Thiohalobacter thiocyanaticus: one gene and its partner. The protein of the gene in region 2 binds, or shares a complex with, the protein of the main gene of each other region. Links are inferred from orthologs where the notes say so. Each region holds a gene or a part of one and is shown on either strand. Other genes may lie near its edges. The genes, in order: CFK21_RS13525 and dapF.

Region 1 (6,332 bases), 2.6 Mb from region 2 along the record:
CGAAGGCCAGGCGCCGGCGCTCGCCGCCGGACAGGGTCTGGATGTTGCGTTCGGCCAGCGCCAGCAACTCGAGCTCCCCCAGGATCTGATCGACCCGCGCCACTTCCTCGCGCCCCTCCCACTGCCAGCCGCCCAGATGCGGATAGCGTCCCAGCAGGGCGGCCTCGCGCAGCTGCAGGGGAAAGGGGTCGTGATTGTCCTGCGGCATCAGGCCCAGGCGCCGGGCCAGGGGCTTGCGCGCAAAGGATTCGAGCGGCTGTTCGTCGATGAGGATGCGGCCGGTCTCCGGCTGGCGCAGTCGCGCCAGGCAGTGCAGCAGGGTGGTCTTGCCCGAGCCGTTGGGGCCGAGGATGGCCCAGCACTGACCCGGTTCCACCGCCAGGTCCAGGCCCGCGACCAGGCGCCGCGGACCGATATTGATGCCGAGCTGTTCGGCGCGCAGCAGGCTCATGCCGGCTCCGTGGCCCGCGCCTGGCGGGTGAGCAGGTACAGGAACAGCGGCACGCCGAGAAAGGCGGTGACCACGCCCACCGGCAGCTGCTGGGGCGCGAGCAGGGTACGGCCGAGGGTGTCGGCCAGCACCAGCAGACTGCCGCCGGCCAGCGCCGCGGCGGGAATGAGGAAGCGATGGTCGCGGATGCCCAGCAGCCGGATCAGGTGCGGGATCACCAGCCCGACGAAGCCGATGCTGCCCGCCTGACTCACGGCCAGGGCGGTGGCCAGGGCCGCCAGCACATACAGCAGCACCAGGGTGTGGCCGACGGCCGCACCCAGCGTGGCCGCCGTACTCTGGCCCAGCAACAGCAGGTTGAGGGTGCGGCCCAGCCCGACGGCAACCACGAGCAACAGCAGCAGCCACAGACCGCCCAGGCGGATCGGGGCGGCGGTGTTCAGATCCCCCATGAGCCAGAACAGCAGGCCGTGCACCCGTTCGGCCGGGGCGATGGTGAGCAGGAAGGTGATGATCGCGCCCCAGCCGGCGGCGACCACGATGCCGGTCAGCAGCAGCCGGTGGCTGTGCCAGCGCTGCAGGCCGCCGCCGAGTTGGAATACCACGAGGGTGGAGAGCAGGGCGCCGGCAAAGGCCAGGGTCTGTACCGCCAGGCCGGACAGGCCCAGCAGCAGGGCGCCGAGCGCACCCACCGCCGCGCCGCCGGAGGTGCCCAGTACATAGGGGTCGGCCAGCGGATTGCGCAGCAGCACCTGCATCAGCACCCCGGCCAGGGCCAGCAGACCGCCGACCTGGAAGGCCAGCAGGGCGCGCGGCAGGCGCAGTTCCCAGACCAGGGTCCGGGGCCAGTCGGGGCCGCGATCCAGCAGGGCCTGGAGGATGGCCGCCGGCCCCAACTCCACACTGCCCAGGCCGGCGGCCAGCAGCAGAGTCAGTCCGCTGAGCAGCGCGAGCAGCAGCAGGAGCGACAGCGGGCGCGACGGCACACTCATTCCCGCAGACTGATCACCGGCCAGCCCCGGGCCAGTGCGGTATGGCGCAGGGTATCGTCGGGATCGACCGCCACCGGGTGGGTGACCCGCTCCAGCAGCGGCAGGTCATTGTGCGAATCGCTGTAGAACCAGCTGCGGTCCAGGTCCGCGCCGTTCGCCTGCAGCCACTGCTCCAGCCGCTTGACCTTGCCGGCCTGGAAACAGGGGATGTCGAAGCTGCGGCCGGTGTAGACCCCGTCGTGCTGTTCCACCTCGGTGGCCAGCAGGTGCTCGACCCCGAAGCGCTCGGCAATGGGCGCGGTGATGAAGCGGTTGGTGGCGGTGATGATGACCAGGGTGTCACCCGCGCTGCGGTGGCGTTCCAGCAGATCGCGGGCGGCCGGCAGCATGATGGGTTCGATCAGTTCCCTTACGAAGGCCTCGCGCCAGCGATGCAGCTGCGCCGGCGGATGCTCGGCCAGCGGGCGCAGGGAGAAGGCGAGAAAGGCCTGGATGTCCAGCGTGCCCGCCTGATACTGCTGGTAGAAGCGGTGGTTTTCCTGTTCGTAGAGATCGGCGTCGACGATGCCGTTCTCGACCAGGAACCGGCCCCACAGATAGTCGCTGTCCCCGCCCAGCAGGGTGTTGTCGAGATCGAACAGGGCCAGTGCCACCGGCGGCTCTCCTTGGTGTGGGTCGAAGATGTATGCGCTTGCCTTGCCAGCGGGCATTCTACTGGAAGCCTCCGTCGCGTCGCATCCGTGCCGCCCGCCACAGGCGCTTCCGGCTGCGGCGGCGAGGGGTAGGTCACATTCAAATTCAAGTGCTTAGCGGCGATCGTATGCATGGCGGGGTACGATTTGCCGCCCGACCGGGCTTTATGTGAAAATAGAAATGTCGGAAATCCTGCCTGAAGGGTGTGCAAGTGATTGATCCGGATGGATATCGTCCCAATGTCGGCATCATCCTGAGTAATCAGGAGGGGGAACTGCTGTGGGCGCGCCGTCTGGGTCAGAATGCCTGGCAATTCCCCCAGGGCGGTATCCGCACCGACGAGACCCCCGAGGAGGCGCTCTTTCGCGAGTTGCATGAGGAGGTCGGACTCTCACCCCTGCATGTCGAGATCATCGGCGCGACCCGCGGCTGGCTGCGTTACCGTCTGCCCGACCGCTACATCCGCCGTCATTCGCGGCCCCTGTGCATCGGCCAGAAGCAGGTCTGGTTCCTGCTCCGGCTGTTGGGCGAAGAGGCGGATGTGCGGCTCAACGCCACCGATCATCCCGAGTTCGACGACTGGCGCTGGGTCGATTACTGGCGGCCTCTGCACGAGGTGGTGCCGTTCAAGCGCGGTGTATACAAGCGTGCCCTGCGCGAACTGGCGCCGCTGCTGTTTCCCGGCGGTGCGCCGCCGCTGCCGCGCAACCGCCATCGCTTCGCGACCCGCGCCCGACGCTGACCCGCCCCAATCCCCACCTGCCCCGTGGACGTTAGCGCCGCGCCCCGGATCTGGGACATAATCCCCTCACTATTCTGATAAAGGCCTGAGGCATGCCCCCAGCCGATATGTTCGACAGCCTGCGCCGGATCATCCAGGCGGTGAATGCGGCGCCGGACCTGAACACCGCGCTCAATATCATCGTCCAGCGGGTCAAGCAGACCATCGGGGCCGATGTGGCCTCGGTGTACTTCCGCGATGCCGACGGCCAGCTGGTGCTGATGGCCACCGACGGCCTGAATCCGGCCGCGGTCGGCATGGTCCGGCTCGATGACGGCGAGGGCCTGGTGGGGCTGGTGGTGGAACGCGCCGAGCCGGTCAATCTCGAGGACGGACCCGCGCATCCGCGCTATCGCTATATCACCGAAACCGATGAGGAGCCCTTCCACGGCTTTCTCGGCGTGCCCATCATTCAGCATCGCCGGGTGCTGGGCGTGCTGGTGGTGCGCCAGCGCGCGGTGCGCCGTTTCGCCGAAACCGAAGAGACCTTCCTGGTCACCCTGGCGGCCCAGCTGGCCGGCGCCATCTCGCACGCCGATGCCTCGGGCGGGGTGTCGCGGCTGCTGCAGGAGGTCGGCGGTACCGCCTTCACCCTGAAGGGGCTGTCGGGCGCACCGGGCCTGGCGCTGGGTCAGGCGCTGGTGGTCTATCCGCCGGCCAATCTCGATGCCATTCCCGATCATGCCCTGCCGCCCGGAAAGGTCGAGGCCGAGCGGGCGCGCTTCCGGCAGGCGCTCGCCGAGGTCGAGGATGATATCCGCGCCCTGTCCCGGCGCATGAGCGGTTCGCTGCCGGCCGAGGACCTGGCGCTGTTCGATGCCCTGCTGCTGATGCTCTCCAGCGACACCCTGGTCGAGCCCACCCTGCGCCGCATCGGCGAGGGCAACTGGGCGCCGGGGGCGCTGCGCGAGACCATCCGCGACCATGTGAGGATCTTCGATGCCATGGAGGATGCCTACCTGCGCGAGCGTGCCGAGGACGTGCGCGACCTGGGCCGGCGCATCCTGATGCGGCTGCAGTCGGACCAGCCTCAGGTGCGGGAGGTGGCCGAGCCGACCATCCTGGTCGGCGAGGAGGTCACCGCCTCGCATCTCGCCGAGGTGCCGACGCAGCACCTGGCCGGCATCGTCTCGGCGAAGGGCTCGAGTTCCTCGCATGTGGCCATTCTGGCGCATGCCCTCGGCATTCCCGCAGTAATGGGCGTGGAGGACCTGCCGGTCAACCGGCTGGACGAGCAGAATCTGGTCATCGACGGCTATCGCGGCCAGGTCTATGTCAGGCCGACGGGCCACATGCTGGAGGAATTCGAACGGCTGGTCGGTGAGGAGGCCGAACTGGCCGCCGGGCTGGAGGAACTGGCCGCGCTGCCGGCGCTCACCCCCGACGACGTGCATGTGCCGCTGTACGTGAACACCGGCCTGCTGTCGGACATTTCGCCCTCGCTGCGCAGCGGTGCCGACGGCGTGGGCCTGTACCGCACCGAGATCCCCTTCCTGATCCGCGACGGCTTCCCCGGCGAGGAGGAACAGGTGCAGATCTACCGCCAGGTGCTGGAGGGCTTCGCGCCGCGGCCGGTGACCCTGCGCACCCTGGATATCGGCGGCGACAAGGCGCTGCCCTATTTTCCCATCCACGAGGACAATCCCTTCCTGGGCTGGCGCGGCATCCGCCTGATGCTGGATCACCCGGAGATCTTTCTCACCCAGCTGCGGGCCGTGCTCCGGGCCAGTCAGGGCCTGAACAATCTGCGCCTGATGCTGCCCATGATCAGTGACGTGGGCGAGGTCGACGAGACCCTGGAACTGATCCGGCGCGCCCACCGGGAGCTGGCCGAGGAGGGCGTGGCGGTCGAGTTGCCGCTGATCGGGGTGATGGTCGAGGTCCCCTCGGTCATCTACCAGATCCCGCAGCTGGCCAAAAGGGTGGATTTCTTCTCCGTCGGCACCAACGACCTGACCCAGTATCTGTTGGCGGTGGATCGCAACAACGCCAAGGTGGCCGAGCTCTACAACAGTCTGCACCCGGCCGTCCTGCAGGCGCTGGCCCAGATCGTCGACGAGGCCCATGCCAGCGAGCGCGAGGTCAGCGTGTGCGGCGAGATGGCCGGCGATCCGGCCGCCGCCCTGGTGCTGGTGGGCCTGGGCGTGGACAGCCTGAGCATGAGCGTGGGCTCGATCGCCCGGGTCAAGGCCGTGATCCGGGCCTTTTCGCTGGCCCGGGCGCGGGAACTGGTGTCGACCGCCCTGGGGATGGAGAAGGCTGTGGCCGTACGCGTCCTGCTCAATAATGCCCTGGAAGAGGCGGGTCTGGGCGGACTGGTACGTGCTGGCAAATAAATAACTACATGAAATAAAACATTTTACTTTTTCTGCAGCCGAAGCGAACAAGAAAAGTCCAATAAAGGTATTGCGAATCATTATCGTTCATACTAGGATTGAGCCCATGAACTGATTTCGACCGGTGAGGGCCCGATCCATGTACGTCTGCCTGTGCAAGAACATTACCTCCAGCCAGATCCGCGATGCTGTCGAGACCGGCCGTGCCGGCTGTGTTCGCAGCCTGGCTCGCGAGTTGGGCGTGGCGACCCAGTGCGGCAAGTGCGCCCGCTGTGCCCGTGAGCTGGTCGACAGTTGCGCCCGCAGCGCAGTCGAGGCCGCTCCGGCTGCCCAGCCGCAGGTCGCGGTCTAAGCACTCCCTCCATCAGCTGCCACATCCCTCCTGTCCCCGGGGTTGCATACCCCGGGCTTTGCGGTTATTTCTTTGGTCGTCACTCAAACACCAACAAGGATTTCCCATGAAAGGCGACGATCAGGTCATCAGCTATCTCAATAAGGCACTCAAGAACGAACTGACCGCCATCAATCAGTATTTTCTGCATGCGCGCATGTATGAGAACTGGGGCTTGAGTCAACTCAACGAACACGAATACGGCGAGTCCATCGACGAGATGAAGCACGCCGATGCGCTGATCAAGCGCATCCTGTTCCTGGACGGTCTGCCGAACCTGCAGGATCTGGGCAAGTTGCATATCGGCGAGAACACGCGTGAGATGCTGGAATGCGACCTCAAGCTCGAGCAGGAAGCCGTGCCGCTGCTGCGCGAGGCCATCGCTTATTGCGAGCAGAGCGGCGACTATGTCAGCCGTGAGTTGTTCGAATCCATCCTCGCAAGTGAGGAGGAGCACATCGACTGGCTGGAGACCCAGCTGGAGCTCATGGGCAAGGTGGGCGAGCAGAACTATCTGCAGTCGATGATGTAGAGATCTGCGCCGAAAGGGTGCAGTGAAGCTGCACTCTGCCAAAAAAAACGCGGGACAAGCCCGCGTTTTTTCACTCAGTATATTTCGCGTTATTCATAATCCTCATTCAGCGCTTTCAGGAAGGCGGTCAGGTCAGCAATATCATCTGCGTTCAGA
Region 2 (6,199 bases):
TCATCGATGCCCTGCGCCGGGTGCTGGCGCTGGTCGACCGGCTGGCGGCGGACGGCATCGTACTCGAGCACCTGGACCTCGGCGGCGGCCTGGGCATCCGCTACCGCGACGAGACCCCGCCGGAGCCGGCCGAGTATGTCGCGCCGCTGCTGGCCGAACTGGGCGACCGCGCGCTGGAGATCCTGATCGAGCCGGGGCGGGCCATCGCGGGCAACGCCGGCATCCTGGTCACCCGGGTCGAGTACCTCAAGCGGACCGAGGCGCACAACTTCGCCATTGTCGATGCCGGCATGAACGATCTGATCCGGCCTTCGCTCTACAGCGCCTGGCAGGAGATCATCCCGGTCCGGCCGCGCCAGGACACCGAATCCCGCTGCTACGACATCGTCGGGCCGGTGTGCGAGACCGGCGACTTCCTGGGCAAGGCGCGTGAACTGGCGCTGACGGCAGGCGACCTGCTGGCGGTGCGCTCGGCCGGGGCCTACGGCTTCACCATGAGCTCCAACTACAACTCGCGACCGCGGCCGCCCGAGATCATGGTCGACGGCGACCGGATCCACCTCATCCGCCCGCGCGAGGCCATCGAGGATCTGTACCGGGGCGAGACACTGCTGCCGGAGGATTGACCTCGCCGCTTCAGTATGGATAAGTGGTAACAACGTCGCGCTGGCGGACAACTCCCGGGACTGCCCGGCCCCTTCACATTCTTCTGTCTGGGGTCATTCGTGCAGCCCGCGGGGTGCCCGCATGAACAAATCAGAAGCAGTGAATGAATAACCCGACACGTCCCAGCCCGGGCACTGCCCAGGCGCTGAATGTCGACCGCAACCGGCAGGCCTTCATCATCGCCCTGTTCTCCACCGTGGGCTCGGCCTACCTGTTCATGTTCGGCTTCAGCGCCCTGACCCGCGGCGATTATATCCTCGGCGGGCTGCTGGTCTGCTCGGCCCTGGCCGGCATCAGCAACTACCTGCTGTTCCGGCAGCTGCACAACTACCGCAGCGCGGCCGGGGTGGTGATTACCATCATGGCCGTCACCTGCCTGTACCTGCTGGTCACCGGCGGCGTGAACGGCACCGGGCCGCTGTGGAGCTATATCGCCATTCCCCTGATCCTGTTCATGTACGGCCCGCGCCTGGGCGGGAGCCTGCTCGGCGCCTATTTCCTGGTCATGGCAACGCTGCTGCTGATCCCGGCCAATCCGCTGCTGCAGACTGAATATGCGTCGGATTTCACCACCCGCTTCCTCGCCTCCTTCCTGGCGGTGAGCATCATGTCCTACGTGCATGAGTATTCCCGCTTCAAGGCCAATCTCGCCATGCAGTCGCTGCGCCAGGCAATGGAACGGGAGGCCCGCACCGATACCCTGACCGGCCTGCCCAACCGCCGCGCCATGTACGAACAGCTGCAGCAGGAACTGGCCCGCGCCCGCCGCATGCGTCACCCCTGGTGCCTGCTGCTGTGTGACCTGGATGATTTCAAGCAGATCAACGACAGCCACGGCCACCAGGTCGGCGATGCGGTACTCAAGGAGACCGGCCGCATCCTCAGACACTGCCTGCGCGCCAGCGACTTCTCCGCCCGCTGGGGAGGCGAGGAATTCCTGGTGCTGCTGCCCGAGACCGACCTGCACGAGGCCGAGGCGGTCGCCGAAAAAATCCGCGAGCAGATCAGCCATATCCGCATCGACGGCGTGGAGCGCAGCTTCACCATCAGCATCGGGGTGTATCAGGCCGACAGCCGCGGCGGTCTCGACGACCAGCTGCGCCAGGCCGACCGCCGGTTGTATGCAGCCAAGCGCAGCGGCAAGAACCGGGTGGTCAGCACCGAACCGGCATGAGGCCAATGCGGATCGCCGCGCAAGCACAGGGAAACAAAAAACAATACAATGTCTTGTGGGCGCTGCATTATGGCCCTTGGATGCACAGCCGACTATTAGCCCGTCATCCCGGCGCAGGCCGGGATGACGGCAGATTTGTGAGTTATTGCGCAACTCCGGACGATTGACTGCATGAACCTGCGTTTCACCAAGATGCACGGCCTGGGCAACGACTTCGTCGTCATCGATGCGGTCAACCAGCGCGTGGCCCTGAATCCCGACCAGGTGCGCCACCTGGCCGACCGCCATCGCGGCATCGGCTGCGACCAGCTGCTGCTGGTCGAACCCGCGACCGACCCTGCGGCCGACTTCCGCTACCGCATCTACAATGCCGATGGCGGCGAGGTCGAGCAGTGCGGCAATGGCGCGCGCTGCTTCATGCGCTTCGTGCATGACCAGGGCCTGACTGCCAAACGCGCGCTGACCGTGCAGACCCTGGCGGGACCGATCGCACTGCGCCTGGAGGACGACGGCCAGGTCACGGTGGACATGGGTCCGCCGCGGCTGGAGCCGGCCGCCATTCCCTTTCAGGCGCCGGCGCGCGCGCCTGTGTACAGCCTCGAGGTCGAGGGGCAGGAATACACGATCGGCGCCCTGTCCATGGGCAACCCGCACGCCGTGCTCACGGTCGAGGACATCGACCGGGCGCCGGTGGCAACCCTGGGGCCGCGCATCGAGCATCACCCGCGATTTCCCAACCGGGTCAATGTGGGCTTCATGCAGATTGACGCACCGGACCATATTCACCTGCGGGTATTCGAACGCGGTGTGGGCGAGACCCGCGCCTGCGGCACCGGCGCCTGTGCCGCCGCAGTGGCCGGAAGGCTGCAGGGCCGGCTCGACGCGCGTGTGCGCGTCAGCCTGCCCGGCGGCGATCTTGTGATAAGCTGGTCGGGCGAGGATGCATCCGTTTTCATGACCGGACCGGCGGTCAGCGTGTTTGAGGGGACACTCCAGCTATGAACACACAGAACAATCTGGACACCCGCAGCGAGGCAGCCAGCGAGATCGACGCCGGGCAGGTCGCCGATTATCTGCGCCGGCACCCGGACTTCTTCGAGCAGCAGCCGCAGCTGCTGACCCAACTCGAACTCTCACATCCAAGCGGGGCGGCCGTGTCCCTGATCGAGCGCCAGGTGGAGAGCCTGCGGGAGCAGAACCGCCAGTACAAGCATAAGCTGATGGAACTGGTGCAGATCGGCCGCGACAACGACGCCCTGCACCAGAACCTGCACCGGCTGACGGTCGCCCTGATGCAGGCCCACGGCCTGGAGGCCGCACTGCAGACCCTGTTCGATCACCTCTATGGCGAATTCAACGCCGATGCCGTGGCCCTGGCGATTCAGGGGCTGCCGCGCGCGGTCGCCAGCGAACAGGTACGCCTGATCCATGCCGGCGAGCCCGCGCTGTGCCAGTTCGAACGCGTCCTGCAGCAGGGCCAGTGCCTGTGCGGCCACCTGCGTCCGGAACAACTCGATTACCTGTTCGGCGACCGCGTCACCCGGGTGCAGTCGGCCGCGCTGCTGCCGCTCGGCGGCACCCCCGCCGTCGGCATGCTTGCGATCGGCAACGAGGACGCGAACTATTACCACCCGGGCATGGACACCCATTTCCTGCGCAACCTGAGCGACCTGATCGGCTGCGCCCTTGCCCCCTACCTCGAGGCCCCGGAACCGGCGTGAGCGCCGAACCGGCATGGGCGGACGTCGAGGCCTACCTGCAGCACCTGGCCCATGAACGCCGCCTCTCTGGGCACACCCTCAGCAACTACCGACGCGACCTCCGTGCCCTGGTCGATTATCTCCGGGAACAGGATGGCCTCGACTGGGACCGGCTCAGCGCCCATGAACTGCGCGCCTTCGCCGCGCGCGAGCATCGCCGCGGCCTGGGCGGGCGCAGCATCCAGCGTCGCCTGTCCGCCGCCCGCGGCCTGTTCGAGTTCCTGATCCGCCAGGGCCGGCTCACGCACAACCCGGCCCGGGACATCCGCGCCCCCAGGAGCCCGCGCCGGCTGCCGGCCGTGCTGGACGTGGACCGCATGAGCCAGCTGCTGCAGCCCGCCGGCGAGGATCCGCTGGAGCGCCGCGACCAGGCCATGCTGGAACTGATCTACTCCTCCGGCCTGCGCCTGGCCGAGCTGGTCGGACTGGACTGCAACGATCTCGATCTGCGCGATGCCCTGGTCAGCGTCACCGGCAAGGGCAATCGCAGCCGGGTGCTGCCGGTCGGACGCCAGGCCCGTACGGCACTGGCGCGCTGGCTGGAGGTCCGCACCGAACTGGCCGCGCCGGACGAACCGGCCCTGTTCGTCAGCCGCCGCGGCAGCCGGCTCACGCCGCGCAGCGTCCAGCAGCGGCTGGACCGCCGCGCCCGCGCCCGCGGCCTGCCGGGGCGCGTGCATCCGCACATGCTGCGCCATGCCTTCGCCAGCCACCTGCTCGAATCCAGCGGCGACCTGCGCGCGGTGCAGGAACTGCTTGGGCATGCCGACATCAGCACCACCCAGATCTATACCCATCTGGACTTCCAGCACCTGGCCGAGGTCTACGACCAGGCCCATCCGCGGGCGCGCAAGCGGAAAGGAGTAAGGAGCGAGGAGTAACGTAGGATGGGTGGAACGCAGCGCAACCCATCATTCCCTGTGCCAGGCGATGGGTTACGGCGCGTGGCGCCTCCACCCATCCTACGCTCTTACAACTGGGGCGGGTTCCGACCGAATTGATTTGCCCGCCGCGAAGCGGCCGGGCAATTCAACCCCACATCCTCTGCGCCTCCGAGCCTCTGCGTTCCCGGCTCCCGGCCTGACCCGGAGCCACCCTTTCAGGTACAATCCCCAGTCCCTCGCAACAGGAGAGCGCGTCAGTGGAACAATTCGACGGCACCACGATCCTGTCGGTGCGCCGCGGCAACCAGGTGGTAATCGGCGGCGACGGCCAGGTCACGCTCGGCAACACCGTGCTCAAGGGCAATGCGCGCAAGGTGCGCACCCTGTATCAGGGCAAGGTGATCGCCGGCTTCGCCGGCGGCACCGCTGACGCCTTTACCCTGTTCGAGCGCTTCGAGGCCAAGCTGGAGAAGCACCGCGGCAATCTCACCCGCGCCGCCGTCGAGCTGGCCAAGGACTGGCGCACCGACCGCGCCCTGCGCCGGCTGGAGGCGCTGCTGGCGGTGGCGGACAGGACCGCCTCGCTGATCATCACTGGCAACGGCGACGTGGTCGAACCCGAGGAAGGCCTGATCGCCATCGGCTCCGGCGGCCCCTTCGCCCAGGCCGCGGCCCGCGCCCTGCTGGAGAACACCGAACTGGAGGCGCGTGAGATCGTCGAACGCGGCCTGCACATCGCCGCCGACATCTGCATCTACACCAACCGCAACCTCACCATCGAAACCCTGACGGACGAAGGCTGACCCATGTCGGAAATGACGCCGCGCGAAATCGTCCAGGAACTGGACAAGCATATCATCGGTCAGCAGTCGGCCAAGCGCGCCGTGGCCATCGCCCTGCGCAACCGCTGGCGCCGCATGCAGGTCGACGAGACCCTGCGCAACGAGATCACGCCCAAGAACATCCTGATGATCGGCCCCACCGGCGTGGGCAAGACCGAGATCGCGCGCCGACTGGCGCGGCTGGCCAATGCGCCCTTCATCAAGATCGAGGCCACCAAGTTCACCGAGGTCGGCTATGTCGGACGCGATGTCGAATCCATCATCCGCGACCTGGTCGACATCGCCATCAAGATGACCCGTGAGCAGGAGATGAAAAAGGTCGGCCACCGCGCCGAGGACGCCGCCGAGGAGCGCATCCTGGACGCCCTGCTGCCGTCGCCGCGGCCGACCGGCGGCGGCTTCTTCGCCCAGCCGCAGGAGGAACCGCAGAAACCGGCGGACTCCGACACGCGGCAGAAGCTGCGCAAGAAGCTACGCGAGGGCGAGCTGGACGAGCGCGAGATCGAGATCGAGGTGAGCGCCACACCCATGGGGGTGGAGATCATGGCCCCGCCCGGCATGGAGGAGATGACCAGCCAGCTGCAGAGCATGTTCCAGAACATGTCCGGCGGCCGCACCAGGAGCCGCAAGCTCAGGATCAGGGACGCCTGGAAGCTGCTGCGCGACGAGGAGGCGGCCAAGATGGTCAACGACGAGGACGTCAAAACCCGGGCCATCACGCTGGTCGAGCAGAACGGCATCGTGTTCCTGGACGAGATCGACAAGGTCACCCAGCGCTCGGAGGGCGCCAGCGGCAGCGCCGACGTCTCCCGCGAGGGCGTGCAGCGCGACCTGCTGCCGCTGGTTGAGGGCAGCACGGTCTCCACCAAGCAC

What was found.
Region 1: the proteins of dapF (region 2) and CFK21_RS13525 are in contact, whole or in part, in a solved structure (PDB 5YGU), measured with the Escherichia coli proteins. The link is inferred for Thiohalobacter thiocyanaticus from one-to-one orthologs.

Annotation. Positions count from the first base shown.
Region 1 is NZ_AP018052.1:2,915,162-2,921,493, reverse strand. What follows is about bases 1,184-4,112. They hold CFK21_RS13525 (RNA pyrophosphohydrolase), read left to right. Parts: upstream 1,184-2,347; coding sequence 2,348-2,878; downstream 2,879-4,112. Other genes in these bases: ptsP (phosphoenolpyruvate--protein phosphotransferase), read left to right, coding at 2,986-4,112; CFK21_RS13530 (HAD family hydrolase), read right to left, coding at 1,440-2,096; CFK21_RS13535 (FecCD family ABC transporter permease), read right to left, coding at 1,184-1,443. Outside these bases: CFK21_RS13540 (ABC transporter ATP-binding protein), read right to left, coding at 1-451; more of CFK21_RS13535, read right to left, coding at 448-1,183; more of ptsP, read left to right, coding at 4,113-5,253; CFK21_RS13515 ((2Fe-2S)-binding protein), read left to right, coding at 5,393-5,605; bfr (bacterioferritin), read left to right, coding at 5,712-6,176; CFK21_RS13505 (hypothetical protein), read right to left, coding at 6,266-6,332. UniProt on the Escherichia coli protein: Master regulator of 5'-end-dependent mRNA decay.
Region 2 is NZ_AP018052.1:312,039-318,237, reverse strand. Bases 1,131-3,926 are described here. They hold dapF (diaminopimelate epimerase), read left to right. Parts: upstream 1,131-2,011; coding sequence 2,012-2,842; downstream 2,843-3,926. Other genes in these bases: xerC (tyrosine recombinase XerC), read left to right, coding at 3,558-3,926; CFK21_RS01475 (DUF484 family protein), read left to right, coding at 2,839-3,561; CFK21_RS01485 (GGDEF domain-containing protein), read left to right, coding at 1,131-1,840. Also shown: lysA (diaminopimelate decarboxylase), read left to right, coding at 1-626; more of CFK21_RS01485, read left to right, coding at 770-1,130; more of xerC, read left to right, coding at 3,927-4,481; ATP-dependent protease subunit HslV, read left to right, coding at 4,742-5,287; ATP-dependent protease ATPase subunit HslU, read left to right, coding at 5,291-6,199. UniProt on the Escherichia coli protein: Involved in the succinylase branch of the L-lysine biosynthesis and in the biosynthesis of the pentapeptide incorporated in the peptidoglycan moiety. Catalyzes the stereoinversion of LL-2,6-diaminopimelate (L,L-DAP) to meso-diaminopimelate (meso-DAP).